One region of the Streptomyces sp. NPDC001493 genome, then DNA from elsewhere that is predicted to be linked to it. Evidence: riboswitches for the same ligand, from Rfam matches in the RefSeq annotation. Region 1 holds a riboswitch; each other region holds the start of a gene.
The links. Region 1 has a riboswitch for cyclic di-AMP ahead of ACWCWD_RS17825 (transglycosylase family protein). Riboswitches for the same ligand answer to the same signal wherever they lie in the genome.
Positions count from the first base shown of each region.

Region 2: it holds a riboswitch for cyclic di-AMP, as region 1 does, so the genes downstream of both, ACWCWD_RS28310 (M23 family metallopeptidase) here and ACWCWD_RS17825 (transglycosylase family protein) in region 1, are expected to answer to the same signal.
Region 3: it holds a riboswitch for cyclic di-AMP, as region 1 does, so the genes downstream of both, ACWCWD_RS34490 (M23 family metallopeptidase) here and ACWCWD_RS17825 (transglycosylase family protein) in region 1, are expected to answer to the same signal.

Region 1 covers NZ_JBSFHV010000011.1:168,360-177,884, forward strand. Annotated here, with positions in the region: gene ACWCWD_RS17805 (Ppx/GppA phosphatase family protein) at 1-525, opposite strand, end outside; gene ACWCWD_RS17810 (DUF501 domain-containing protein) at 522-1,067, opposite strand; gene ACWCWD_RS17815 (FtsB family cell division protein) at 1,197-1,712, opposite strand; gene eno (phosphopyruvate hydratase) at 1,807-3,093, opposite strand; gene ACWCWD_RS17825 (transglycosylase family protein) at 3,432-4,172, opposite strand; cyclic di-AMP (ydaO/yuaA leader) riboswitch at 4,176-4,358, opposite strand; gene ACWCWD_RS17830 (transglycosylase family protein) at 4,648-5,748, opposite strand; gene ACWCWD_RS17835 (cytochrome P450 family protein) at 5,855-7,201, opposite strand; gene ACWCWD_RS17840 (nucleoside triphosphate pyrophosphohydrolase) at 7,194-8,177, opposite strand; gene ACWCWD_RS17845 (SurA N-terminal domain-containing protein) at 8,203-8,904, opposite strand; gene ACWCWD_RS17850 (protein kinase domain-containing protein) at 9,077-9,525, opposite strand, start outside.
Region 2 covers NZ_JBSFHV010000023.1:105,773-115,297, forward strand. Annotated here, with positions in the region: gene ACWCWD_RS28270 (protein phosphatase 2C domain-containing protein) at 1-1, opposite strand, end outside; gene ACWCWD_RS28275 (hypothetical protein) at 268-1,110, opposite strand; gene ACWCWD_RS28280 (hypothetical protein) at 1,271-1,468, opposite strand; gene ACWCWD_RS28285 (hypothetical protein) at 1,465-1,878, opposite strand; gene ACWCWD_RS28290 (GntR family transcriptional regulator) at 1,987-2,742, shown strand; gene ACWCWD_RS28295 (hypothetical protein) at 2,988-3,431, opposite strand; tRNA gene ACWCWD_RS28300 (tRNA-Met) at 3,921-3,994, shown strand; gene ACWCWD_RS28305 (PP2C family protein-serine/threonine phosphatase) at 4,487-5,614, shown strand; cyclic di-AMP (ydaO/yuaA leader) riboswitch at 5,907-6,059, shown strand; gene ACWCWD_RS28310 (M23 family metallopeptidase) at 6,071-7,126, shown strand; gene ACWCWD_RS28315 (aldo/keto reductase) at 7,345-8,292, shown strand; gene ACWCWD_RS28320 (PrsW family intramembrane metalloprotease) at 8,322-9,525, opposite strand, start outside.
Region 3 covers NZ_JBSFHV010000039.1:15,836-25,360, forward strand. Annotated here, with positions in the region: gene ACWCWD_RS34475 (DNA gyrase/topoisomerase IV subunit A) at 1-987, opposite strand, end outside; gene ACWCWD_RS34480 (M16 family metallopeptidase) at 1,371-2,738, shown strand; gene ACWCWD_RS34485 (M16 family metallopeptidase) at 2,765-4,147, shown strand; cyclic di-AMP (ydaO/yuaA leader) riboswitch at 4,360-4,527, shown strand; gene ACWCWD_RS34490 (M23 family metallopeptidase) at 4,541-5,305, shown strand; gene ACWCWD_RS34495 (GntR family transcriptional regulator) at 5,558-6,253, shown strand; gene ACWCWD_RS34500 (HPr family phosphocarrier protein) at 6,421-6,702, opposite strand; gene ACWCWD_RS34505 (bifunctional acetate--CoA ligase family protein/GNAT family N-acetyltransferase) at 7,213-9,525, shown strand, end outside.

The DNA of each region.
Region 1 (9,525 bases):
GCGCTCGGTCATCCGGACGCAGCCGATGTCGACCGAGCGGGCCGCGCGGACGGTGTCGTCGCCGAGGACGAACTCGGTGGAGCCGCCGCCGATGTCCACCACGAGGTACGGGGAGGCGAAGCCGTGGCCGCTGTTGCCGTGGAGTTCCTTGGTGGCGCCGTCGAAGGAGAGCTGGGCCTCCTGGTCGCCGGTGATCACCTCGGGCTCGACGCCGAGGATCTCGTGGACGCCCCGGACGAAGTCGGCGCTGTTCTCGGCGTCGCGGGAGGCGGAGGTGGCGACGAAGCGGATCTTCTCGGCACCCAGCTCCTCGATGGCCCCGGCGTACTCGCGGCAGGCGGCGAACGTACGTTCCAGGGCCTCGGGGGCGAGGCGGCCGGTGCGGTCGACGTCCTGGCCGAGGCGGACGATCCGCATCCGGCGATCCAGCTCGGTGAAGCCGCCGGTGGCCGGGTCGATGTCGGCGACGAGCAGCCGGATGGAGTTGGTGCCGCAGTCGACGGCCGCGACCCGGGTGGTGGTCACGCGGACTCCTCGGCCGGCTGGTCGGGCGTGCACGGCGTCACACAGGGGCCCTTGGCCCACCACTCGGGGAGCATGGCGATGGCCTCGTCGCCGAGCGGGTTCACGCCGGGTCCGGCGGCCAGCGAGTGGCCGACGAGGACGTGCAGGCACTTCACCCGGTCCGGCATGCCGCCGGCGCTGGGGAAGCCCTCCAGGACCTCGATGGCGTCGCGGCGGGCGATGTAGTCCTCGTGCGCGGCACGGTAGGAGGCGGCCAGCTCCGGGTCGGTGCCCAGGCGCTCGGTCATCTCCTTCATGACGCCGTTCGCCTCCAGCGTGCCGATCGCGGAGGCGGCGCGCGGGCACGTCAGGTAGTACGTCGTCGGGAACGGCGTGCCGTCCTCAAGACGGGGCTGGGTCTCCACCACGTCCGGGTTGCCGCAGGGGCAGCGGTGCGCGATGGCGCGCAGCCCGCGCGGCGGCCGTCCGAGCTGCTGCTCGAACGCGGCGATGTCCGCGTCGGTGGGCGGAGTGGATTCGGTCTGCGGAGGGGGCGTGTCCATGCCTGCCTTGGTTCTGCTCGGAGGTGCTGCTGTGGGGTGCGGTGCGCCGCGGGGTACGCCGGAAGGCGCGGTTCTTGCTCGGACCAGTGTGCCTGGCGGACCGGTGTGCCCGGCCGGGCGGGGCGTGGCTCAGCCGCCGTGGGAGGAGCTGTCGGAGGAATCGTCGGAGTCGCTTCCGGAGCCGTCCGCGCTGTCCACGCCGTCCCAGAGGTTGGAGTGCCAGGGCCGGCCGCCGGCGCCGGGTTCGCCCCGATCGTCGCCCGCCGCGTCCGGGTCGACGACGGTGTAGCCGGTCTCGCCGGGGAGGACGTAGTGGAGGTGTTCGCGGGCGAGGCGGCGGATGTACGCGTCGTCCTGGAGGCGGGCCTTCTCGTCCCGCAGCTCCTCGGCGCGCTTCCCGGCGTCCTGGAGCGTCCGCTCCTGGTCGGCGATCTCCTCGCGCTGGGAGACGTACTGCCGCATGGGATACGCCAGCGCCACGATCAGGGTGCAGACGATGAGCGCCAGGAACGCGGCGCGGCCGGTGAGCCGGGAGCGGTGGGCCTGGCGGCGGTTCTGGGAGCGGTAGACGCGGGCCGCCGTCTGCTCACCGAGCAGCCGCAGCCTGGTCGCGGTGGAGAACCGGTCGCGGTCCTTCACGGCCATGTTCATGCCTCCCCGTCACGCACGTCCGTCCCCGCACACGGTACGGGACCGAGTGCGGGGACGGACGGAGGCTGGTGCCCTCACGGGCAGTGGATCAGCCCTTGAAGCGGGGGAACGCCGAGCGGCCGGCGTACACCGCGGCGTCGTCGAGGATCTCCTCGATGCGCAGCAGCTGGTTGTACTTGGCGACGCGGTCCGAGCGGGCCGGGGCGCCGGTCTTGATCTGGCCGCAGTTCACGGCGACGGCGAGGTCGGCGATGGTGACGTCCTCGGTCTCACCGGAACGGTGGGACATCATGCACTTGAAGCCGTTGCGCTGGGCGAGCTCGACGGCGTCCAGGGTCTCGGTCAGCGAACCGATCTGGTTGACCTTGACGAGCAGGGCGTTGGCCGAGCCCTCCTCGATGCCGCGGGCGAGGCGCTCGGGGTTGGTCACGAAGAGGTCGTCGCCGACGATCTGCACCTTGGTGCCGAGCTTGTCGGTGATGACCTTCCAGCCGGCCCAGTCGTCCTCGTACAGCGGGTCCTCGATGGAGACCAGCGGGTACGCGGAGACGAGCTCCTCGTAGTACTCGGTCATCTCGGCGGCCGAGCGGGACTTGCCCTCGAACTCGTACTTGCCGTCCTTGTAGAACTCGGACGCGGCGACGTCGAGCGCGAGCGCGATGTCGCGGCCGGGGACGAAGCCGGCCTCCTTGATGGCCTCGACGATGAGGTCGAGGGCGGCGCGGTTGGACTCGAGGTTCGGGGCGAAGCCGCCCTCGTCGCCGAGACCGGTGGAGAGGCCCTTGGTCTTCAGGACCTTCTTCAGCGTGTGGTACGTCTCGGCACCCCAGCGAAGGGCCTCGGAGAAGGACTCCGCGCCGATCGGGGCGATCATGAACTCCTGGATGTCGACGTTGGAGTCGGCGTGCGACCCACCGTTCAGGATGTTCATCATCGGAACGGGCAGCAGGTGCGCGTTCGGGCCGCCGAGGTAGCGGAAGAGCGGGAGGTCGGCAGCCTCGGAGGCGGCGTGGGCGACGGCCAGCGAGACGCCGAGGATGGCGTTGGCGCCGAGCGAGCCCTTGTTCTCCGTGGCGTCCAGGTCGCACATCGCCTGGTCGATCAGGCGCTGCTCGGTGGCGTCGTAGCCGACGAGCTCCGGGCCGATCTGCTCGATGACGGCGAGGACGGCCTTCTCGACACCCTTGCCCAGGTAACGCTTGGGGTCACCGTCGCGAAGCTCGACGGCCTCGAACGCGCCGGTGGATGCGCCGGACGGAACGGCAGCACGGCCCGTGCTGCCGTCGTCGAGACCAACTTCGACCTCGACCGTGGGGTTACCCCTCGAGTCGAGGATTTCCCGGGCTACGACGACGTCGATGGACGGCACGAGCATCTCCTTCTGGGATGTGACGCTGACTGTGCGGGGCTCTTGAGCCTTGCGACTAGAGCCTAACCGGACACAGGACATCGGCCAGCCGACCGTCCGTCCAGTGACACGGCGAGCCTACACATTGTTTCCGTACGGAACATAACGTGTGGCGATACGGCGTACGGCGGCCTGCCGTACGCCCGGGAAAGGATGCTTCTTCTTCCCCTCCCCCGGACCCGGCCCACGGCCGGACGCTCCGGGAAAAGGCCCTGGCCCGGCGTGCGGGGGGAGTGCGCGCCGGGCCAGGGAGTGGGAAAGGGGTGCCGCCGGACACCCCCGTTCCGGGGAGGAGAGGTTCGTGACTACTTCAGGTGGAGCTGCTGACCCGGGAAGATGAGGTCGGCGTCGTCGACGATGTCGTGGTTCAGCTTGAACAGCTTCTGCCAGCCGCCCTTGACGCCCTGCTTCTCGGCGATGGTGCTGAGGGTGTCGCCGGCGACGACCTTGTACTCGCCGTCGCCCTTCTCGACCTTGTCGCCGGTCGGCGTGGTGACGGTCTCGGACTTCTCGGCGGCGGGGCGGTCCTCGCTGCGGGAGGCGGTCTGCGAGTCGGTGGAACGGTCCGGCGTCGACGTGGAGGCGCTGCCGCCGGTCGAGGTGGAGCCGGTGCTCGCGGAGGTGTCGGTGCTCGCGGAGGAGGAGCCCGTGTCGACGCCCGGGTCCACACCGTCGTTGGTGAGGCCGCCGGCGCCGGCGCAGGACCAGGCGCTCGGACCCTGCATGTCGAGCAGCACCTCGGCGGTGGCGATCTGCTGCTCCTTGGTGGCCAGGTCGGCGCGGGGGGCGTACTTCGTACCGCCGGCGGCGGCCCAGCTGGACTGCGAGAACTGGAGGCCACCGTAGTAGCCGTTGCCGGTGTTGATGGACCAGTTGCCACCGGACTCGCACTGGGCGACGGCGTCCCAGGTGGAGACGGAGGCGGCGGAGGCGTTGGTGGCGCCCATCAGCGGGAGGGCGATGGCGGCACCGGCGACGCCGGCGAGCGTGGCCACACGGACGGCCTTGGACGAGCGGCGGTGCTTACCCTTGCTGGACAGCAGCATGGAAGATCTCCTCACCGACGCCTACGAGGTGAGCTGTCGGGTTCGGGCCAATGAGTTGCCCGGCCACACGTCCTTGCGTGTGGCTTCACCCCTAGCTGGTCCCGGCCCGCCCGTCGTTTCCGACGGGCCGTCCGATTCCGGCGGCTTACCTGGGTCCCCCGCTCCTGCCTACGGCGCTTTCGCGTCTGTTCCCTTCGACCGACGGCAGGATTCGGCGTGACGGTCGACGGGGCCCGCGGTGCGAGCGGCTCTGACCGTAAACAGAGGGAACCCCCACATTCAATGATGGACATATCAGACAATCAGACCTTACTGGCCATGCCTGAATAACCGTTTCCGCAGGTCAAAGCGGACATCTGCGAACCCCTGTGACCACGACACGCCGAAACAGCGAAGAGACCCATGTCTCACTTTCGCAAAAGTGGACATAGGCCCCCTAACTGCCCCTCTTTTCGGGCGTTTTTCCCGAGTTTGATCAGTTGGCGGGAGCGGTCTCCGCCGTGTCGGGAACGGTCTCCGGCGTGTCGGAAGCGGTCCCGGTCGCCGTGGAAGCGGTCGACGTGGTTCCGGTGGCCGTCTGCGTGGACAGGTCGAGCTCCTGGCCGGGCAGGATCAGGTCGGGGTTCGAGCCGATCACGTCCTCGTTGGCCTGGTAGAGCTCGGTCCAGCCGTCCGTCAGGTGCTGCGCGTCGGCGATCGCCCAGAGGTTGTCGCCGGACTGGACCGTGTACGTCCCGTCCGTCGCGAGCGCCGCGTCGTCGCGCGCGTCGCTGTCGCCGCGCGAGGCGTGCCGGCCGGTCTCGCGCGAGGCGTCGGCGGCGGCCTCGTCCGGGTCGGGCGTGCCGCGGTGCTTGCCGCCCGTCGCGGTGTCACCGGTCGCCGCGTCCGTCGCGCCGTCCGTCGTACCGGCTGTCGCGCCGCCCTTCGCCCCGCTCTTGCCGGGCGTGGTGCTGCCCGGGGTGGCCGAGCCGGAGGGCGAGGGGGTGACGGAGGCGTCGGGGCTCGGCGTGGCGCTGCTCCCGGTCGAGCCGGTCGAGCCGGTCGAGTCCGTCGCGCCGGAGGTACCGGTCGAGCCCGAGGTGTCCGTCGACCCCGTGGTGCCGGTGGAGACGGGTGCGCCGTCCGCGTCCGGGATCGTGCCGGCCGAGGCGCCCGCGTCCGCGGCGGAGACGGAGCCCGGGTCGACGCCGATGAGCGAGCCCGCGGGCGCGAGACCGGAGATGACCGCGCACCCGGGCCACGCCTGCGGGCCCTTGGCGTCGAGCACCTTCTCGGCCACGGCTATCTGCTGGGTGCGGCTGGCGAGGTCCGCGCGCTGCGCGTAGTCCGTACCGCCGTAGGCCGCCCAGGTCTCCTGGGAGAACTGCAGTCCGCCGTAGTAGCCGTTGCCGAAGTCGGCGCTCCAGGTGCCGCCGCTCTCGCATTCGGCGACCTTGTCCCAGGTGGTCGCGTCCGCGGCGCCGGCGCTGCCCGCGGCGAGGAGCGGAATCGCCAGGGCGGAGCCTGTCACGCCGGCTGCGACGACGATGGCGGGTGCCTGGCGAGGGCGGCGGTGTCTGCCGTTCGCGGAGCCCATGGGAGTGCCTTCCGTGTGACTGACGGGTGAACTGATGCGTCGAACCGTGAACCTAGCGGGACTCGAACGTGTGTCACAAGTCGATCCCTCGCAGATCACGTGAACATCACAGTGTTGACGGAGCGTCACTTCTGTCGGGCGCCGGTCCCGGCGTGAACTCCACCGGAAGAGTGCGCAGTCCACGCATGATGAGCCCGCCACGCCACCGCAAATCGGCTGTTTCTCCCGCAAGACGCAGGTCAGGAAGGCGCCTCAGCAGGGTCGCGAGGGCGGTCCGGCCCTCCAGTCGGGCGAGCGGCGCACCCACGCAGTAGTGGATGCCGTGGCCGTAGCCGAGGTGCTGATTGTCACGCCGCGCGAGGTCGAGCGTGTCGGGGTCCTCGAAGCGCGCGGGGTCGCGGTCGGCCGCCGCGAGCACCACGAGCACCGGGTCGCCTGCCGCGATCTCCTCGTCGCCGATGGTCAGCGGTTCGGTGGCGTACCGCCAGGTGGCCAGCTCCACCGGGCCGTCGAAGCGGAGCAGCTCCTCGATGCCGGTGGCGAGCAGCTCCTCCTCCCCCGCCGCCAGGGACGCTTCCAGCCGGGCGCGTTCCCCGGGGTGACGGAGGAGGGAGTAGGTGCCGTTGCCGATGAGGTTGACGGTGGTTTCGAACCCCGCGAAGAGCAGGATGAAAGCCATCGCGGCGGCCTCGTTCTCCGTGAGGTGCTCGCCGTGGTCGCTGGTCCGGATGAGCTCGGAGATCAGGTCGTCGCCCGGGTTCTCCCGCTTGCGGTGGATGAGTTCGGCGAGGTAGGCGCGCATCCGCTTCACCGAACGCGCCACCCCGCCGCGCGGACCGCCGCCGTGGCGGATCATCATCCCCGCCCAGTCCCGGAAGTCGTCCTGGTCCTCCTCGGGGACCCCGAGCAGGTCGCAGATGGCGTAGATGGGGAGCGGGAACGCGAAGTCGTGGATGAGGTCGGCGGTGCCCGCGGCCACGAACCGGTCGATGAGCCGGTCCGTCAGCTCCTGCACGCGGGGCGCGAACTCCGCGACCCGGCGCGGGGTGAACGCCTTCGACACGAGCCGGCGCAGCCGGGTGTGGTCGGGCGGGTCGATGTTGAGCAGATGGGTCATCAGCTCGGCCTTGCGCTCCCCGGGGATCCCGGTCTTCCCCTTGGCGTGCGCCGACCCGGCGTGGTGGACCGGGTTCTTGGAGAGCCGGTTGTCGGCGAGCGCCTGCCGCGCGTCCGCGTACCGGGTGACCAGCCAGGCTTCGACCCCGCTGGGCAGCGTGGTGCGGTGCACCGGGCTGTGCTCCCGGAGCCAGGCGTACGCCGGGTACGGGTCGGTGGCGAACTCCCAGGTGAAGAGTTCGGGGGCGGCGGGGGCGCGGTGCGCGGGGCATCCGGCGGGGGCGGGACCGGGTTCGCGGTCCGCGGTGCTGTCGTCGTTCGCCGGCCGGTCACTCATCGACGGTGTCCGGGGCGCCGATGCCCTCCGCCGCGAGGATCGCGTCGCGGTAGGCGCGGGCCGCCGCGCGCAGGGCGGCTTCGGGGTCGACGCCCTCGGCCTCGGCGCGGACGGCGAGGGCGAGCAGCTCGTAGCCGAGGGTGTCGCCGGCGGGCGGGGCGACGTCCAGGTCCGACCCGCGGACCCGGCTGCCGAGCTTCGCCGCGAGGGCCAGCGCGGGCTGACCGAGCGGGATGCCCTCGGTGACCGAGTCGCGTCGCTTCTCGACCGCTTTGGTGCGCAGCCAGTGCGCGTGGACGTCGTCGGGGGTCTCGGCGGTCGCGTCGCCGAAGATGTGCGGGTGGCGGCGGATCAGCTTCTCCACCAGCCCGCCCGCCACGTCGTCGACGGAGAAGGGGGCGTCCTCGTCCTCCTCGGCGATCCGCGCGTGGAAGACGACCTGGAGCAGGACGTCCCCGAGCTCCTCGCGGAGTTCGTCGCGGTCGCCGTCCTCGATCGCCTCGACGAGCTCGTACGTCTCCTCGATGGCGTACTTCGCGAGGCCCCGGTGGGTCATCCGCGAGGTCCACGGGCATTCCCGCCGGATCAGGTCCATGACCTGGACGAGGTCGAGGAGCCGGGCGCCCGGCAGGTCGTACGAACCGGGGAGCAGCTCCAGGTCCGGCATCTGCACCCGGCCGGAGCCGCCGAGGCGGGCGAGTCCGTCGGTGAGCCGCTGGTCGCCCTCGCCGCCGACCAACACCACCACGGTCCGGTCGCCGACGCAGGCGTCGACCAGTTCCTCGGCGGTCAGCTCGGTGTTCTCGACGGTGACGCCCGCCTCGCGCAGATACGGCAGCTGCACGTGGTCGGGGGCGCCGCACAGCACGCGGTCGGCGGTGCGCAGCGTCTGCCAGGCGGGCCAGGACAGCAGTCCGGGAGCGACTCGGTGGCTGGCGGTGAGGAGGACGACCCGGCCGGGTGCTTCAGCGTTCACCCTTCGAACCTACCCCGGCGGTGTGTCAGCCCGCCGGGACGGTCTCCTGCTGCCCGGAGCCGTCCGCTCCGGCACCGTCCCCGCCGGATGCGGCGGCGTCGGTTCCGGTGGCCTTGGCGAGCCAGGCCGGCTGGTAGGTGCCGAGGCGGATCTGCTGGTCGTCCCAGGCTCCGTAGCGCGGGTTGACGTCGATGTGCAGCGACTTCGATGCCTTGGTGAGGGCTGCCGTCACCTTCTGGGTGCCCTCCTGGGTCTGCAGGTCCGCGCCGAGCGACGCCGCCAGCTTCGGCAGCTGGACCTCCTGGCGCAGGTCGCCGTCGATCTGCTCCGGGGAGATCCAGCGCTCCTGGAGGAGGGTCGCGGCCAGCTCGTCCTCGCCGCCGTACTGGGCGACGGCCGCCTGGTGCACCTGCTGGAGCTCCTTGCGGCTGACGGTCACCCCGGCGTCCTCGGCCGCCCGGTCGAGGACCTGGCTGAAGATCAGCCGGTGCAGCGCGGCGCGCGGGAGCTGGCCGGACCCCTTCACCAGCTGGGCGGACTGCGGCGAACTCTCCTGGGCGGCGCGGACCTCGGCGACGTCGGCCTGGAGGGTGGAGACCTCGATCCGCTGTCCTCCGACGATCGCGGCGGCGCCGGGGTGGGCCTCGCCACCGCAGGCGGTGAGGACGGGTGCGGAGAGGAGGAGCGCGGCGGAGAGGGTGAGCGCGGTGCGACGACGGCGGTGCAAAGGAGCCTCCCGATGAGAGTTTGTGCATCAGTGCACAAAGCCTTGCGGTGATCGATGTTAGGCAGTGGTGGCCATGGGGGCCACTGGTTCGACCAACGATTCGGGAGGAGTTGGGGATGTGGTGCCGTCGGGCGGTGTACGGGTGGCCGGCTCGGGCGTGTGGTCCGGGCGGTCAGCCGCCGCGTACGTCCCGCTGGTGGGTCAGCTGCCGGCGCAGCTCGGCGGGGAGCGGGTGGTGCGGGCCGTAGGTGCGCTCGGTGTCGTACAGCAGGGCCTGCAGCTGGGCGCGTCCCGCGGTGTGGTCGCCGACCGCGAGCAGCAGCAGCCCGATGCGGTGGCGGATGTCGAAGGCCCGGCCGGGGTCGCCCGCGACGGGGCCGTAGACGTTCTCGTAGTAGGGGAGGACCGCGCGGTACTCGTTGAGCGCGGCGGCCGTCTCGCCCAGCTGTTCCAGGCAGGTGGCGGCGTCGTAGCGGTACTGGAGGGTCTGCGGGTCGCCGGGTCCGGCCTCGGCGGTGCGGTCGTCGGCGAGACGGCGGAGTTCGGGCAGGGCGCGGCGGTACTGGCCGTCGTCCATCAGCGTCGCCGCGTACTGCTTGCGGAGGATACGGACGACGGGCG
Region 2 (9,525 bases), on a different contig from region 1:
TGACGTGGGCGTCCTTCACTCGTGGGACGTCGGGGCGCGAGCACGGCGACCCGCTCCTTCCCGGTCCATGGCTGCGACGAGCGGCCATGATCCTTTCTTCTCCCGTACCGCTCAAGGGAATTCCGGCGGGCGCCCCCTCCAGAGCCGTACGAGGGCTGCGCGAGGGCCCTACGAGGGCGATACGCGGGCTGCGCGAGGGTGCGCGAGGTCGTGCGCTGATCGCTCCGGTCCGCGCCACCGACCTCGGGCCGGCCGGGCGCCCATCCGTCAGGCGACCATGCCCATCTCGTCGCTCCCGACCTCCACTTCGGCGTGCGGGGCCGTGACCTCGACGGGACGTCCCAGATCGGTGAGGGTCAATGTGCTGACGGACGACCCGGCGGTACCCATCTGCAGGGTCGTCCGTATCCGGACCGCCCGCCCCTGCCCGTCCACCCATACGTCGACGGGTACGAAGATCTCGCCGCCCATCATCTCGCGCAGCTTCCCCACGGTCTCCAGCGGCTTCCTCGCCAGCTTCAACGTGAGCGCCTCATAGGGGAGTTGGCCGCGATAGTGGGTGGCCGGGACGGAGCCCACCCGCTCCGAGCCCGTTCTGGTGAAGTCGGTGGCCATGGCGGCCTGCTCCAGCGTGTACTCCGGGTCGTTCGCGGGGGACCTCAGCACGTGCTGGGCCTCGATGCCGGACCGGTCGATGGCCGTCCACTCCATCGTCTCGGCCCCTGCCGTGCCCCGCATGTAGAGCTTCCCGTCGGTGAAGACCTCTTCGAACCGGGCCGCTGACGCCACGCTGACCGTCGTGGTGCCCCGGTGGCGGGTGAAGTCGTACGCGCCACCCCCGGAGATGAGGTACGTCGTGCCCTCGCCCGCGCCCATCTCCGTGCGGTGCGTGGTGCGTGCCGTCGTACGGCCGGTCGCCTCGACGGCGGCCAGGACGGTTCGTGTCGGGTCGGCGCTCGCGCTCGGCGAGGGGGACCGGTGCTCCGCCGCGCTCGTCCCGTCCGCGCTCGTTCCGTCCGCGCTTGTCCCGTCTGCCGGGGCGGACGTGCTGCAGCCTCCCGCGAGCAGGGCGGTGCAGGCGAACGTGAGGAGAAGAGTGCGGCGAAGCAAGGCTGACCCCTGTTGGCTGGGAGCGGTGGTGTGCGACCCGATGCGGCACGCCTACTGCTCCGGCCAGCCTATGTACCTGTGTGTGCGCTGTGGGTGAACGGGGTGCGGCCCGTGGGGGGATGGGGCCGGACCCGGCCTTCCGTGGGGGTCCGGCCCGTGCTCAGCGCCGGACCTGGCTCTCCGCGAGCGCCTTTCTGATGCGGTGGCCGCGGCTGCGCGCCGGGGGCCGGCAGTCCGGGGAGTCCGACGGGTGGGCGTAGGCGTCGGGGCGGGCGCCCGAGGCCGAGTGGCCCTCCGCCGTGATCACGGCCGGGCCGGTGATGGTCCGGTCGCAGTCGACGCAGATGCGGGGGATCACCGGCGGGCCGCCCGCCACGCGCGGCTGAGCCGGGCCGCGATCTCGCACTCGACCCGCTCCGAACGGCAGGCCGTGCATTCCGCGGTGTGCGTGATCAGCGTGCGGTACTCCGCGTCTCCGGGAGCGGTGCCCCCGGACGGTTCTGCCATGTCGGTTCTCCTTCGTCTCGGAGCGGGGTGGTCGATCTCGGCCCACACACGGGCGATGCCGTCGGCGCCGGCCTCGTGGCCGAAGCGGTCGCCGTGCGCCAGCGTCATGAGGATCGTGCTGTGGATGGCGCTGCTCAGAGGGGAGGGAAGAGCCGCGCAGACCCGGAACGCGCCGGGAGTCTCCGTCACCTGCGGCTCGGCGCCGGTCGCGGCGGCGAGCATGCCCGCAAGGGCAACAACGCGCGGCGGCACAGAGGGCATGGCTCTCCCCTGGATGAGTTCATCACGGTTCGTGATGCTGAATATTCAGCTTCGACCTGATGGGTTAGCTTTGTCAATGTCCGACTTCCACGGCTGGGAGCTGTGCATATGCCTCGCGACACCCCTTACCTTCAGGTGGCCGACGCTCTCCGCGACCGGATTCGGTCGGGCGAGTGGGCCGTGGGCGACAAGTTGCCCAGCCGAGCCCGGATCGCCGAGGAGTACGGGGTCGGCGCATCCGTCGCGCAACGCGCCATGGAGCGGCTCACCATCGAGGGCATCCTGGAAGGCCGCGCCGGGTCCGGCACCTACGTCCGCCGGCCGCGTGAGCGCGGAAGGATGATCCGCACCAGGCGTCCTTACGCCACCTCGCCCTACCGTGCCACCCTCAACGCCCAGGACCACGAGGGGAAATGGGAGTCGCGGTCCGCGGCACGGACTCCGGCGCCCGAACGCATCGCGGAGCGGCTGGACATCGAGCCCGGCGACCTCTGTGTCGTCACCGACTACGAGTTCCTCGTGGAAGGGCTGCCCGTCCAGCTCTCCAGGAGCTGGGAACCCATGGCGATCACCGGGGACACCCCGGTCGTGCTCCCCGAGATGGGCCCGCACGCCGGGATCGGCGTGGTCGAACGGATGCGGTCGATCGGCGTCGTCGTGGTGCGCGCCGTCGAGATCCCGCGCCCGGCCCGTGCCACCCAGGAGCAGGCGAACCTCCTCGGCATCAGCATCGGCGGCCTGATCACCGAGATGGAGCGCACCTTCTACGACATCGACGGCCGCCCGGTCGAGACCGCGGACATCGTGGTGCCGGACGTGCGGTGGGAGATCGCGTACGAGATCGCCGTCGAGCGGCGCGAGTAGGAGCGCCACCGGCTCACCGCCGAACAGGCGGTGGCCCAAGGGGAGTTCGCGGTGTGGCGCCCGCCGGTCGGCGTCTGCCGTTCGCCGCTGCGCGCCTGCCGCCCGGCGTCCGCCGGCCGACGTGCGCTGTCCGGCGCCTGCTGCCTGCCGCCCGCCGGCCGAGGTGCGGGCCCGCAGAAGTGACGCCGCCCCCGCCCGGCCGTGTGGCCGGACGGGGGCGGTCGTTCCGCGCTCCGGGGCGGGGGTCAGGCGACGGTCGGGGCCTTGGTCTCGGCCGCCTCGGTGGTGGCTGCCTCGGTCGTGACTGCTGCCTCGGCGGCGGCCACCGGTCTCGCGGAATCGGCCGTCGCGGAAGCCGTAGCGGTGGTCGTCGCGGTGGTCGTCACGGCGGCTTCGGCCGCCGCCGCGCGGGTCGCCGCTGCCGCCTTGCTCTGGTGGATCATCAGGCCGATGAAGCCGGCCAGAAAGCCGCTGATCAGGCTGGATATCGCGTTGTTCAGGGCGTTGGTGCCCTCGCCGTCCGGCATGCCGATGAGGAAGTAGACCACCACCGCGCTCATCACGGCCCCGGCGAGGCCGCCGATGATCGCGCTCGCCGCCGAGGTGCGTACCCGGACCCCAAGAGAAGCCTCCGACGGAGCGGAAGGGGCAGAAGGAGCGGAAGGGGCGGGAGTGACAGAGGTGGTCATGGCGGGGTCCTCCAGGAGGGGGCTGCGTTGCGGGACCGGGGCGCGTGGCCGGCGCCGGAGCAGGGCGAAAACCACCGCCTCGGGGCACGCGTCCTCACGGGCAGCCCGCCGGTTCTGGGGGATGCAGCCACATCCTTGGCCAGAAGCGCACGCCTGGCAACCGCCTGATGCAAAAGCACCGTTGAGCGATGTGCTGCGATGCTTTGACATCAACTGTGGTGCTCTACACCCGTGGTGGCGTGACAATGGCGCCACTGGAGCGCGAAACCACTCTGAGAAAAGGGTGGTTGTCACCTCTCTGCGGCCCACGGCGGCCCGGTCCACCCCTGCTCGGGCACTGCCGCCCCCGCGCCTCCGTCGGGCGGCCCCGGCGGGGCTCGGGCCGGTTCGTGCCGCCTCCGCGGCGCCCGCTTCCCGCCGTCTCCCGGGTGGCCGTACGCCGGGGTGGTCAAGAGCCCGTTCAGGATGGCGTAGAGTTGTGTTCATCGACGCGGGGTGGAGCAGCTCGGTAGCTCGCTGGGCTCATAACCCAGAGGTCGCAGGTTCAAATCCTGTCCCCGCTACTGAAGGCCCGGGCCCGGCACGCACAGCGTGCCGGGCCCGAGTCGTTTCCATGGCCCTGTGCCCGCTCGTCACCGCTCGGCCCTGCCGCCCGCTCGCGTACGCGGTCCCGCGGCATAACGATCTGCCGTACCGGGCATGAAATGGTCCATCCAGGAAATGTCTCGCACGCCTGCGCGGTCCGTGCCGCCCGACCGAATGCGTGGACGGGCGTCCGGCCGGCCGGGTAACCGGTCCGCCGCTTCCGTGTGCGGCGCGCCGGGGCTCGCGGCGCGGCGCGGAACTCATCGCTTCGCCGGTCCTGACCGCCCGGCGTACGCCGGCGATGGGGGGCGCTCGAAGGGGAGTCGCGCGCTCCCCCCTATGGACGACGGGGAGTCGCCGCGCGGCGCGGTTCGGGCCAGCCTGGGCGGGGCGCGGTAGGTTCCGCAGCCGTGGCGGGACAGGGCAGGAGAAGCGCAGAGGTGGGGAAACCGCTGTACGAGCATGGCTGGATGGCCGGGGGTGTGGGCGCCCGGCGTTTCGTACGGATGCTGCCTGCCCTGCTCATCGCCGGCGGACTCGTATTCGACATCGCTTCACCGCCCCGCTTCACGGCGGTGCCCCTGTTCGTCGCCGCCCCTCTCATCGCCGCTCCGTTCGCCTCCCGGGCGGGGACCATCCGGATCGGTGTCGCCTCGCTCGCCGCCGTCATCGCGATGCGGGTGTACGTGGGCACCATCGGGCAGATCGTCCCGATCATCGAGACGCTCACCGTGTTCACCACCGCCGTGCTGGCGCTCGTCATCAACGGCGTCGTGCGGCGCGGCAACGAGCAGCTCGCCTCCGCCCGGATCATCGCGGAGACCGCCATGCGCGCGGTGCTGCCCGTTCCGGCCGACCGGGTCGGCGGGCTCCATGTCGCCGCGCGGTACGAGGCGGCGCAGGCGGACGAGTACGTCGGCGGCGACTTGTTCGCCGTCGCGGACACCCCGTACGGCGTGCGCCTCGTGCTCGGTGACGTACGGGGCAAGGGGCTCGACGCGGTCGAGGCGGTGGCGGTGATCATCGGCGCCTTCCGGGAGGCCGCCGAGCAGGAGGAGACGCTGGAGGGCGTGGCGCAGCGGCTGGAGCGGGCGCTGGCCAGGGACGCCGCGCGGCGCGGGGGGCTGGACCCGGTGGAGGGGTTCGTCACCGCGGTGCTCGCCGAGATCCCGGAGGGCTCCGCGACCTTGCGGATCGTCAACCGGGGCCACCCCGAGCCGTTGCTGCTCCATGCCGGAGGGGCGCTGGACGTGCTGCGGCCGAGCATGCCCGCACTCCCTCTCGGCATGGCGCTGGGCGCCTGGCCGGACCAGGTGGACGAGTGGGAACTGCCGCCGGGGGCGACGCTGCTGACCTACACGGACGGGCTCTCCGAGGCGCGCGACCGGGCAGGCGTGTTCTACGACCCGGCGGAGCGGCTGCGCGGGCGGATCTTCCCCGGTCCGGACGAACTGCTGACGGCGCTCACCGACGACGTCCGCCTGCACACCGGTGGCCGCTCGACGGACGACCTGGCGCTGCTCGCGGTCGCCCGGCCGGCGGAGGACCAGCCGGAGCGCCGGACCACCGTGCCGATCGTGGGCCGCGGGGACGGCTGACGCGGTGGTGCGCGCCGTCGTCCCGGGGCGCTTCCGCGCTTCCCCGGGGCTGCCGGACGGATGCGGCGACGGTCCGTAGCAGACCGGTGCCGCTCGATAACATATGACACACCGTCAGAAAAGTCGGGGTGCACCGGCAGTCCGCAAGTCGCCCCGATGAGTGGTGATATGCGGTGGTAAATCCCGCCCCGAAGTGGGAATGATCAAGGGGAACGGCTTGGAATCGGAGCCGTGTGTCTATTAACGTTCGATAACGCAGCGCGGTCGTCCCAGCCGTCGTCAGAGACGGCGCCGTGCGCGAGCGCCGAATTCCGCAAGGGAACCGGGGAACCACTTCTTGGGGTGAATCGGACACCTGTGTCTCGTCAGAGACGTCAGGCGCCCGTAGGAGACCTTCCTGCTCCGAACCCGTCAGCTAACCCGGTAGGCGAGAAGGAAGGAAAGGAGTGCGCCCCCGTGGCGTCCAACCAGCCTGCCCCAGAAGCCCCGTCACCCTTTGCCACCCTCGACGGCTTCGGCTCCCCCGGCGACTCCGACAAGGCGTGGGAGGAATGGAACCCCACCGAGGATTCCCTCCGCCCCGTCCGCGGCCGGCACCGCGTGGCCAAGCAGCGTGGTCTCGCGCGTAGTTCCACCGTCCTCGGGGTCGGCGTCATCGCGGCCGTCGGTGCGGGCGGCATGGCCACCGCGCAGAGCAAGCCGCCGGTCTCCATCTCTCTTCCCGATTCGCTCGCGGACAACCTTCCCGACGCCAAGTCCGTTCCCGGGCTGGGCGCTCTGATCACCGCGGTCGAGTCCCACGACGCCCCGGCCCCGGTCGCGGCGGCCGCGCCGTTCACCACGGCCGGGCTCACCACGGCCGAGACCGAGCAGGGCGCCACCGACGCGGGCGAGGCCCTGCGCGCCCGCATCCTCCAGCAGGCCGAGCAGCAGCAGTCCGCCGCCGACGCGGACGCGAAGGCGGCCGAGGAGGCGGCGGCCGCCACCAAGGCCGCCACCGAGGCGAAGAAGCAGCAGGACGAGGCGGAGGCGAAGGCCGCCGCGGAGAAGAAGGCGGCCGAGGAGGCCGCGGCGAAGAAGGCCGAGGCCGAGAGGCTCGCCAAGCTCGCCGCCAGCTACTCGCTCCCCACTTCCGCGTACACGATCACCTCCACCTTCGGCGAGGCCGGCACGATGTGGGCCTCCGGGCAGCACACCGGCCTCGACTTCGCCGCGCCGACCGGCACCCCGGTCAAGGCCGTGCACGGCGGAACGGTCAAGTCCGCGGGCTGGTCGGGCTCGTACGGGTACCGCACGGTCCTGGAGCTCGACGACGGTACGGAGATCTGGTACTGCCACCAGTCCTCCATGGACGTGGTCGTCGGCCAGCAGGTCAGCACGGGCGACACCATCGGCCGCGTCGGAGCCACCGGCAACGTCACCGGCCCGCACCTCCACCTCGAAGTCCACACCCCGGACGGCACCGGCATCGACCCGATGGCCTGGCTGACCGGCAAGGGCCTCACGGTCTGACGCTCGGCGCACGGCTGAGCCCCCGAACCCCGGCAGCCTCGACGCCCCACCCCCCCCCAGGGCGTCAGGGCTGCCGGTTCTCTTTCCATCCGCGGCTCCGCGTCGGCCCCGAGCACGGACGCGGAGTACGTGCCAGGAGCGCGCCCCGGGCGGCGGACGGCCGCGATTCGGAGCCCCGGACCGGAATACGGCTCTCCGTCCACTCCGTTGAACCCCTCATGACTTCTTCTCTCCGCAAGCTCGGAACGTCCGGCATCGAGGTCTTCCCCCTCGCCCTCGGCGGCAACGTCTTCGGCTGGACCGCCGACGAGGCCCAGTCCTTCGCCGTCCTCGACGCCTACACCACGGCCGGCGGCAACTTCGTCGACACCGCCGACGCGTACTCCGCCTGGGTCCCCGGCAATCAGGGCGGTGAGTCGGAGACCATCATCGGCAAGTGGCTCAAGGCCCGCGGCAACCGGGCGGACGTCGTCGTCGCCACCAAGGCCGGTGCCCACCCCGAGTACCGGGGGCTCGCCTCCGGCACGGTCAAGAGCGCGGTGGAGGAGTCCCTGCGGCGGCTCGACACCGACTACATCGACCTCTACTACACCCATTACGACGACGAGGGCGTCCCGGTGGAGGAGATCGTCACCACCCTCGACCAGCTGGTCAAGGAGGGCAAGGTCCGCGAGATCGCCGCCTCCAACATCAGCCCCGAACGCCTGCGCGCCTCGCTCGCGTTCTCCGAGCGCGAGGGACTGGCCGGGTACGTCGCCCTCCAGCCGCACTACAACCTGGTCTCCCGCGACACGTACGAGGGCCCCGCCCAGGACCTCGCCGCCGAGACCGGTCTCGGCGCGGTCCCGTACTCCGCGCTGGCATCCGGCTTCCTCACCGGCAAGTACCGGCCCGGTACGCAGGTGGAGAGCGCCCGCGCCGGGAAGGCCGGAGCGTACCTGGAGTCCGAGCGGGGGCGGAAGGTGCTGAGCGCGCTCGACGCCGTCGCCGAAGCGCACGGGGCCGAGATCGCCACCGTCGCGCTGGCCTGGCTCGCGTCCCGCCCCACGGTCGTGGCGCCGATCGCCTCGGCCCGTACGCCCGAACAGCTTCCCGCGCTGCTCGCGGTCGCCGACCTCACGCTGACCGGCCAGGAGCTGGACCGGCTCACCGAAGCCTCCGCCTGAGCGCGGACCAGGGGCACTGATCAGGCCCGCTACTGCGGCGGGTGCAGATAGGGGTTGTGCCCGCCGTACTGCCGGTGCGGCGGCGGCTGTTGAGGGGCCGGGGCCGGGGCCGGGGCCGGTGATGGGGCGGCCTGCGGCCCGGGGGCGTACGGGGACGCCGGACCGGTTCCGTACGGTGCCGGTGCTGGTGCCGCGGCCGGGGGCGCGTAGCCCCGGGCCCCGTGCGCCGCGTGGGCCCCGTGCGCCGCGTGGGCCCCGTGCGCCGCGGGGCCGTACGGGACGGGCAGCGGGCGGCGGACGGCCGGGCGGAACACGCTGCGGGCCGCCTGGCTCAGCGCGGGGGCCGCGACGTCCCGGCGCTCCCACAGGTGGTGCAGCAACTCCTGCTCGCGCGCCGCGAAGTCGGCGCCCACCGCACCGCGCCGGGCGTCCCGCCGCAGCGCGGCCAGCGAGGTCGCGAACGACTCGTACTCCGCGACGGCACGGGCCGCCGCCCGGCCCCTGGCCCGGTCCGACGCGCCGTGCCAGTGCCGGGCCAGGTCACGGGCCATGCCCCGGGCGCGCATCGAGCCCAGCGCGAGCGGCTCGGCCGGGGTGAGCCAGCCGGCCACCGCGTACGCCGGGAACTCGGCGGCGAGCGTCCGCAGTTCCCGCCTGCGCGACCAGATCGCCAGCCAGGTCAGCAGCCCGAACACCGGCATCATGACGACGCCGTAGACCAGGTAGAAGCCGTACGGCCGCCAGGTCGCCGAACCGTTCCACAGGGCGTGCATACCCATCGCGCACACCAGCCCCAGCAGGGGCAGCGCGATCCGTCGAAGCCTGCCGCCGCGCCCGGCGGCGGCGAGACCGAAGCCGATGCCCGTGAGCGCCGTGAACACCGGGTGCGCGAAGGGCGACAGGACGATCCGTACGAAGAAGGTGCCGACCGTCACCGAGGCGATTCCCACCGTCCCCAGCTGCCGGTCCTCGCCGAAGGCACTGCCGAGATAGAGGATGTTCTCGCTGAACGCGAACCCGGTCGCGGTGAAGCCCGCCGCCACGATCCCGTCGACGACCCCGCCGAACTCCCGTCTGCGGAACAGGAAGAGCATCAGTACGGCGGCGCCCTTGGCGCTCTCCTCGACGATCGGCGCGACGACCGTGGCGCCCAGGGTGTCGGCGCCGGAGGGGTCCGCCGAGAGGTTCGCTATCCAGTACGTCGCGAAGGAGTTCGCGACGATCGCGACCAGC
Region 3 (9,525 bases), on a different contig from region 1:
CTCGAGCACGGCCTCCGGCACGAAGCCGTTCTTGATCTCGATGACCAGGCGCAGCCCGTGCGAGCGGTCCGTGAGGTCCTTGACGTCGGCGATGCCCTGGAGCTTCTTCGACGAGACCAGGTCCTTGATCTTGGAGATGACCTTCTCCGGACCGACCGTGAAGGGCAGTTCGGTGACGACGAGGCCCTTGCGGCGCGGGGTGACGTTCTCCACGGCGACCGTCGCCCGGATCTTGAACGTGCCGCGCCCGGCGGCGTAGGCGTCCTTGATGCCGCTCAGGCCCACGATCCGGCCACCGGTCGGCAGGTCGGGACCGGGGACGAACCGCATCAGCGCTTCGAGGTCGGCGTTCGGGTACCGGATGAGGTGGCGCGCGGCGGCGACGACCTCACCGAGGTTGTGCGGAGGCATGTTGGTCGCCATGCCGACCGCGATCCCCGACGCGCCGTTGACCAGCAGGTTCGGGTAGGCGGCCGGGAGGACGACGGGCTCCTGCTCCTGGCCGTCGTAGTTGGACTGGAAATCGACGGTGTCCTCGTCGATCGACTCCGTCATGAGGGACGTGGCGTCGGCCATCCGGCACTCGGTGTACCGCATGGCGGCCGGCGGGTCGTCGTTGCCGAGGGAGCCGAAGTTGCCGTGTCCGTCCACCAGCGGGAGCCGCATGGAGAACGGCTGCGCCATGCGCACCAGGGCGTCGTAGATCGACGCGTCACCGTGCGGGTGGAGCTTGCCCATGACTTCGCCGACCACGCGGGCGCACTTGACGTACCCGCGGTCGGGGCGCAGTCCCATCTCGTTCATCTGGGACACGATGCGGCGGTGCACGGGCTTCATGCCGTCGCGCGCGTCGGGCAGAGCCCGGGAGTAGATCACCGAGTACGCGTACTCGAGGAAGGAGCCCTGCATTTCGTCGACGACGTCGATGTCGAGGATCTTCTCCTCGAAGTCGTCCGGCGGCGGGGTTTTCGTGCTGCGGCGGGCCATCGCGGCTGCGACTCCTTCACAGATTCTGTCGGGCAACCTGAGGTTCTGACGCGGACCATTGTGGACCGCCCCGCCGACAGCGCCGACCTCGACCCGTCCCAAGCGCCCCGCCGGGACCCGCCGGGACGCCCCTTCCCACGGGTTCCCGGGCCGTCCCGGAGGCCGCACCGGGGGGCCGCGCCGGAGACCGTACCGGAGCCCGGAACAGGTGCTTCGGACCGACCCCCCGCACGCGGGCGCCGGCACCACGCGTCAACATCAGTCGTCAAGAACAAACCAACGAGCACAACATCGAAGGAACGGGAACTTCGCCAGGTACCCGTGCGCTTGCTTACAGTGGCAGGTCTGGCAGAAAGTCCAGTACCGCGATCGAAGGGACGTACATGCCCATGGGTCACACGGCCACCGCACAGGCCGGCTCCGGCGGCCTGACAGCGACCGAGCACCGTCTGGCCAATGGCCTGCGCGTGGTGCTCTCCGAGGACCATCTGACCCCGGTCGCCGCGGTCTGCCTCTGGTACGACGTCGGCTCCCGCCACGAGGTGGAGGGACGGACCGGGCTCGCACACCTCTTCGAGCACCTGATGTTCCAGGGGTCGAAGCAGGTCAAGGGGAACGGCCACTTCGAGCTCGTCCAGGGCGCCGGCGGTTCGCTCAACGGCACGACCAGCTTCGAGCGCACCAACTACTTCGAGACCATGCCGACCCACCAGCTGGAGCTCGCGCTCTGGCTCGAGGCCGACCGGATGGGCTCGCTGCTCGCCGCGCTCGACGAAGAGTCGATGGAGAACCAGCGGGACGTCGTCAAGAACGAGCGCCGCCAGCGGTACGACAACGTTCCGTACGGCACCGCGTTCGAGCGGCTCACCGCGCTCGCCTACCCGGAGGGCCACCCGTACCACCACACGCCGATCGGTTCCATGGCCGACCTGGACGCGGCGACGCTGGAGGACGCGCAGACGTTCTTCCGTACGTACTACGCGCCCAACAACGCGGTGCTCTCGGTCGTCGGCGACATCGACCCCGAGCAGACCCTCGCCTGGATCGAGAAGTACTTCGGCTCCATCCCGTCCCACGACGGCAAGAAGCCCCCGCGCGACGGCACCCTCCCCGGCACCATCGGCGGGCAGCTGCGGGAAGTGGTCCATGAGGAGGTCCCGGCCCGCGCGCTGATGGCCGCCTACCGGCTGCCGCACGACGGCACCCGCGAGGCGGACGCCGCCGACCTGGCCCTGACCGTTCTCGGCGGCGGCGAGTCCTCCCGGCTGCACAACCGCCTGGTGCGCCGCGACCGTTCCGCGGTGGCCGCAGGGTTCGGGCTGCTGCGGCTGGCCGGAGCGCCTTCGCTGGGCTGGCTGGACGTCAAGACGTCCGGCGGTGTGGAGGTCGAGAGCATCGAGACCGCGGTCGACGAGGAGCTGGCGCGGTTCGCCGCCGAGGGCCCCACGCCGGAGGAGATGGAGCGCGCGCAGGCCCAGTTGGAGCGCGAGTGGCTGGACCGTCTCGGCACGGTCGCCGGCCGTGCCGACGAACTCTGCCGCTTCGCCGTGCTGTTCGGTGACCCGCAGCTCGCGCTGACGGCCGTGGGGCGCGTCCTCGACATCACCGCGAACGAGGTGCGGGAGGTCGCCGCGGCCACGCTGCGTCCCGACAACCGTGCCGTGCTGGTCTACGAGCCGGTCGAACCGGCCGACGAGACCGGTGCCGAGGACGGCGCGGACGCCGACGCCCACGAGGAGGCCGCCAAGTGAGCGACGCCGCCGTGACTGGAGTAGCCATGGACTTCCACCCGCAGCCCACCCCGGGCACCGCCCGCCCCTGGGCCTTCCCGGCCCCCGAGCGCGGCACCCTGCCCAACGGTCTGACCGTGCTCCGCAGCCACCGCCCCGGCCAGCAGGTCGTCGCGGTCGAGATCCACCTCGAAGCGCCGCTCGACGCCGAACCCGAGGGCCTGGACGGCGTCGCCACCATCATGGCGCGCGCCCTCTCCGAGGGGACCGACAAGCACAGCGCGGAGGAGTTCGCCGCCGAGCTGGAGCGTTGCGGCGCCACGCTCGACGCGCACGCCGACCACCCGGGCGTCCGGGTCTCGCTGGAGGTTCCCGCCTCCCGGCTGGCCAAGGCGCTCGGCCTGGTCGCCGAGGCGCTGCGGGCCCCCGCCTTCGCCGACAGCGAGATCGAGCGCCTGGTGGGCAACCGCCTCGACGAGATCCCGCACGAGCAGGCCAACCCCGCGCGCCGCGCCGCCAAGCAGCTCTCCAAGGAGCTGTTCCCGGCCACCGCCCGGATGTCGCGCCCGCGTCTGGGCACCGAGGACACCGTGCGGCGGATCGACGCCGCGGCGGTGCGCGCCTTCTACGACGCCCACGTCCGCCCCGCCACCGCGGTCGCGGTCGTCGTCGGCGACCTCACCGGCATCGACCTGGACGCCCTGCTCGCCGACACCCTCGGCGACTGGTCGGGCGACGCAGGCACCCCCCGCCCGGTGGCGCCGATCACCGCGGACGACACCGGCCGCGTGGTCATCGTGAACCGTCCGGGAGCCGTGCAGACGCAGCTGCTCATCGGTCGTATCGGCGCGGACCGGCACGACAGCGTCTGGCCCGCGCAGGTCCTCGGCACGTACTGCCTCGGCGGCACGCTCACCTCGCGGCTCGACCGGGTGCTGCGCGAGGAGAAGGGCTACACCTACGGCGTACGCGCCTTCGCCCAGGTGCTCCGCTCCACGGCCGGCGGTCCGGATTCCGGCCCCGCCGGTGCGGCGATGCTGGCCATCAGCGGCTCGGTGGACACCGAGTCCACGGGCCCCGCGCTCGACGACCTCTGGAAGGTCCTGCGGACCCTCGCGGCGGACGGGCTGACGGACGCCGAGCGCGAGACCGCCGTGCAAAACCTGGTGGGGGTGGCTCCGCTCAAGTTCGAGACGGCCGCCTCCGTCGCGGCGACCCTCGCCGACCAGGTCGAGCAGCAGCTGCCCGACGACTTCCAGGCCCACCTGTACGCACGGCTCGCCGAGACCGGCACGGTCGAGGCGACCGCCGCGGTGGTCAACGCCTTCCCTGTGGACCGGCTGGTGACGATCCTGGTGGGCGACGCGGCGCAGATCGCCGATCCGGTCCGTGCGCTGGGCATCGGCGAGGTGACGGTCGTCAGCGGCTGACCAGCCGTCAAGCACACGACCGGGTAGGCCCGGCCGCGACCCCGGTGGGAGAGATCCCGCCGGGGTCGCGGCGTTTGTCCTCTTTGCCATGAAGAGTGGCTGTCTGCCCTGTGGGATACGCTACAAAACTCCCTGTCCGTTTGGTGATCGAAAGCACCGCGGCCTAGCGTCGATCCGGCTGTCCGCCGACTGTGTACCGCACTCGCGGTGCCGGACAGTCATCGCCGAGTCCCCGTCAGGCGCGAGCCTGGGGAGCCGGGGACCCGCGAAGTCCCTGGGGTGAATCGGGCACCCGTGTCTCGTGAGAGGCGCGAACGCCCGTAGGAGACCTTCCTGCTCCGAACCCGTCAGCTAACCCGGTAGGCGAGAAGGAAGGAAAGGATCCGCTCCTCCATGGCGTTCACCCGTGCCACCGGGACGCATCGCGCCCCGGGCCGTCTGACGCGCTCCACCGCCAGGTTCGCCGGCGTCGCGGCCCTCGCCGCCACCGGCGTCGTCGGCTCGCTCGCCTCCCCGGCCCTCGCCGCCGACTCCACCCTCCCGTCGCCCGGTACGACCGGCCTCATCGAGGCCGTGACGCTCGGGGACTCCATCGCGGACCGGATAGCCGACCAGGCGGCGGCCCAGCAGCGCGGAGCGGAGGCCAGGGCGAAGGCCGAAGCGAAGGCGAAGGCCGAAGCCGCCGCACGGGCCAGGGAGGCCCGCGAGGAGAAGGCGCGCGCCGCCCGCGCCGCCGAGCGCGCCCGCCTGAACTCCTTCCACCTGCCCATCGCGGGCTCGTACATCAGCACCGGCTACAAGTCGAGCGGCTCGCTCTGGTCCTCCGGCAGCCACTCGGGCGTCGACTTCCACGCCGCCACCGGCACCCCGGTCCTCGCCGTGGGCGCGGGGACGGTCGTCGAGGCCGGCTGGGGCGGCGCGTACGGCAACAACATCGTGCTGCGGATGACGGACGGCACGTACACGCAGTACGGCCACCTCTCCTCCCTCGGTGTCTTCGTCGGCCAGCGCGTCTCCTCCGGGGAGCGGATCGGCCTCTCCGGCGCCACCGGCAACGCGACCGGCCCGCACCTGCACTTCGAGGCGCGTACCGGCCCGGAGTACGGCACCGACATGGATCCCGTGGCCTATCTGCGGGCCCGCGGCCTCACCGTCTGACCCCGGCCGCCTCACGCGTCCGGCCCCGCGGTACCGCCGCCCGGCCGCTGCCGGGCACCCCGACCGTCCCGAAGCCCCGGCCCGTGCCGGGGCTTCGGCATATCACCCGAAACCCCTCCGGCCACCGGCTCCGCAGGCAAAAGATATGTGCGAATTCCGGTACGCCATCGGAAATTCACTCAGATTGCAATAGAGTCACGGTGCAGGCTTCGATCGGCCGCGTTTCGCGGGGATTAAGGCGGAGGTTCGGACATGCGCATTCCCGCGCACTCGGTATGCACGGCAATCCGTGACGACATCGTCTCGGGCGTCTACGAACGCGGCAGCCGCCTGACCGAGGAGCTTCTGGCGCGGCGTTACGGCGTCTCCCGTGTGCCCGTGCGCGAAGCGCTGCGGACCCTGGAGTCGGAGGGGTTCGTGGTCACCCGCAGACACGCCGGTGCCTGCGTCGCCGAGCCGACGGAGCAGGAGGCGGCCGACCTCCTGGAGGTGAAGCTCCTGCTGGAGCCGCTGGGCGCGGCCCGGGCCGCGCAGCGCCGCACCGAGGCGCACCTCAAGGTCCTGCGCGGACTGGTCAAGCTGGGGCAGGAGAGGGCCCGCCGGGGTGAGGGGGAAGACCTGCGTTCCCTCGGCGGCTGGTTCCACGAGACGCTCGCCCAGGCATCCGGCAGCCCCGGCCTCATCGCGCTGCTGACGCAGCTCCGGCACAAGATCGCCTGGATGTACGCCGTCGAGCAGCCGGTCCGCCCCGTCGAGTCGTGGGCCGAGCACGGCGCTCTCGTGGACGCGGTGGCCCGGGGCGACGCGGAGCGCGCCAGGGGGCTGGCCGTGCAGCACGCGGAGCGTTCCCTGGCCGCGCACCGGCCGCGCCGGCCGGTCCGAGCGGTGAAACAGGCCCGGGTGAGCACTTTGCAACATCCCGTAAACACCTCGGGTGCCCGTCATTAACAATCGCGCCGTATACAAATAGCAGAGCGAATTGAAGGCGCTTTTTCGTGCTGTCGGAATTCTCGTCCTCACGGCTGCCCGGGAAATGACTGAGCCGCCCCGCCCGGTAGGGACGGTGCGGCTCGGCCGAGCGAGGAATTTCTTCACGGAGTCCGGCGGGAGGGGGATCAGACCGTTTCCGGGAGTTCGTCGAGCCCCTCGGCGACCAGCTTGGCCAGTCGGTCCAGTGCGGCGTCCGCGCCCTCCGCCTCGGAGGCGAGCACGATCTCCTCGCCGCCCTCCGCGCCCAGTCCGAGGACCGCGAGCATCGACGCGGCGTTGACCGGGCTGCCGTCGGCCTTGGCGATCGTCACCGGGACCCCGGAGGCCGTGGCGGCGCGGACGAAGATGGAAGCGGGGCGGGCGTGCAGGCCTTCGGCCCATCCGACGTTGACGCGGCGCTCAACCATGGTTCTGCCCTTCGTGAATCTGCGATGTCCTGACGGTAATTGATTTGTCTAGACCATTGTGTCATGGGGGCGTGGACCTGCGTAGCCTCCCGGCGGCGGAGCCGCCCGGTGGGCTTCCCAGCCTGCCCCGGCACCGAATCCGCCGCGACCCGTGCCGGGCCGCGGCGATGCCCGTACGACCCTGAGCGCCCGCCTCGGACGGCGGCCCGGCGGCCGGGCGAACGGTGGCCGAACAGCCGGTCGAACGATGTCCGTACGGCAGTCGGACGATGTCCGGACGGCGGCCGGACGGTGACCGGACGGTCCGTCGGGCCGTGGCCGTACGGGCAACCGGACCCCGACCGGACGGGCGGCCGGAGGGGCAGCCGGACGGACAACCGCAAGGCCGGTCGTGCGAGCAGTCGTGCAGGCGGTGGTCCGGGCGGCCGGCCGGCCACCCGGACGCCCCGGGCGCGCGGGGCGACCCGCGCGGACCCTTCCCGGAACGTGGGACCGCCGTAGGCTTTGCCCATGCAGCCCACGCCGGAGCAGAGTCCGCATCACGCGTACCCCGACCACTGGGAAGCAGACGTGGTGCTGCGGGACGGCGGCACCGCCCGGATCGGGCCCATCACCCCGGACGACGCCGGACGGCTGGTCAGCTTCTTCGAGCAGGTCTCCGACGAGTCGAAGTACTACCGCTTCTTCGCCCCCTACCCCCGGCTCTCCGACCGGGACGTCCACCGCTTCACCCACCACGACTACGTCGACCGGGTGGGGCTGGCCGCCACGGTGGGAGGGGAGTTCATCGCCACCGTCCGCTACGACCGGATCGACGACCGGGGCCGGCCCGCCTCCGCGCCCGCCGACGAGGCCGAGGTCGCCTTCCTCGTCCAGGACGCCCACCAGGGCCGCGGTGTCGCCTCCGTGCTGCTCGAACACATCGCCGCGGTCGCCCGGGAGCGGGGCATCCGCCGGTTCGCCGCCGAGGTGCTGCCCGCCAACACGAAGATGATCAAGGTCTTCCGGGACGCCGGCTACACCCAGCAGCGGAGCTTCGAGGACGGCTCGGTCCACCTCACGCTCGACATCGAACCCACCGCCGAGTCGCTCGCCGTGCAGCGCGCCCGCGAGCAGCGCGCCGAAGCCCGCTCCGTCCAGCGGCTCCTGGCCCCCGCCTCGGTGGCCGTGGTCGGCACCGGCCGCGCCCCCGGCGGGGTGGGCCGGACCGTGCTCCGCAACCTCCGGCACTCCGGCTTCACAGGGCGCCTGTACGCCGTCAACCACGCCTTCGCCCCCGACCGGGGCAGCGTCGACGGGGTCCCCGCGCACCGCTCGGTGGGCTCCATCGGCGAACCGGTCGACCTCGCGGTCATCGCCGTCCCGGCCGAACGGGTCCCCGAAGCCGTCGCGGACTGCGGGGAGCACGGAGTGCGGGGCCTGGTCGTCCTCTCCGCCGACTACGCCGAGCGGGGAGCCGAGGGCCGCGAGCGCCAGCGCGCGCTGCTGCGCCAGGCGCGCTCCTACGGCATGCGGATCATCGGGCCGAACGCCTTCGGCATCATCAACACCTCCGGTGCCGTCCGGATGAACGCGTCGCTCGCCCCCGAATCGCCCGCGCCCGGCCGCATCGGCCTCTTCACCCAGTCCGGCGCCATCGGCATCGCACTCCTCTCCGGTCTCCACCGGCGCGGCGCCGCGCTCTCCACCTTCATCTCGGCCGGGAACCGCGCCGACATCTCCGGCAACGACTTCCTCCAGTACTGGTTCGACGACCCCGACACCGATGTCGCCCTGCTCTACCTGGAGTCGCTCGGCAACCCGCGCAAGTTCACCCGGCTCGCCCGCCGCACCGCCGCCGTCAAACCGGTCGTGGTGGTCAAGGGCGCCCGGCACAGCGGCGCCACCCCGCCCGGCCACGCCGTGCCCGTCAGCCGCATTCCCGACGCCACGGTCTCCGCCCTGATGCGCCAGGCGGGCGTGATCCTCGTGGACACGGTGACCGAGATGATCGACGCGGCCCTCCTCCTCGCCGACCAGCCGCTGCCCGCGGGCCCGCGGGTGGCGATCCTCGGCAATTCGGAGTCGCTCGGGCTGCTCACGTACGACGCCTGCCTCACGGAGGGACTGCGGCCCCGGCCGCCCCGGGACCTGACCACGGCGGCCGGACCCGCGGACTTCCGCGCGGCCCTGGCCGAGGCGCTCGCCGACCCGGCCTGCGACGCGGTGATCGTGACCGCGATCCCGCTGGTCGGGGGCGAGGGAGAGCTGCAGAGCGGCGACGGCGAGGTGCTGGCGGCAGCCCTGCACGAGGCCGTGGCGGCCCGGACCGCCGGACCGGCCAAGCCGGTGGCCGTCGTACACCTGGAGATCGGCGGACTCGCCCAGGCCCTGGCGGCCACGGCCGGTACGCGCCCGCCCACCACGCCCGCGGGCGACGGGGCCCCCGGCGGCCCCGCACCGGACGCGGACCTCGCGGTCACCCCGTCCTCCCGTTCGGCATCCGGTACGACGGCGACGCGCCCGCCCGCTCCCGACGGGACGCCCACCCCCGTACCGCCGCCCGATGCCGGATCGTCCGCGGAACCCGGGGCCCACACGCCCGCCCCCACCGGCCGGATCCCCGCCTACCCGGCCGCCGAGCGGGCCGTCCGCGCGCTGAGCGAGTCGGTCAAGTACGCCCAGTGGCGCCGCCAGGCCGCCGCGCCGGGCAGGGTGCCCGAGTTCCTCGACGACACCATCGACGAGCCCGGCACCGCCGCGTTCATCGACGCGCTGCTCGGCCCGGACCCCGACCCGCGCGGCCGGCCGCTCGGCCACGACGAGGCCCGAGGGCTGCTGGGC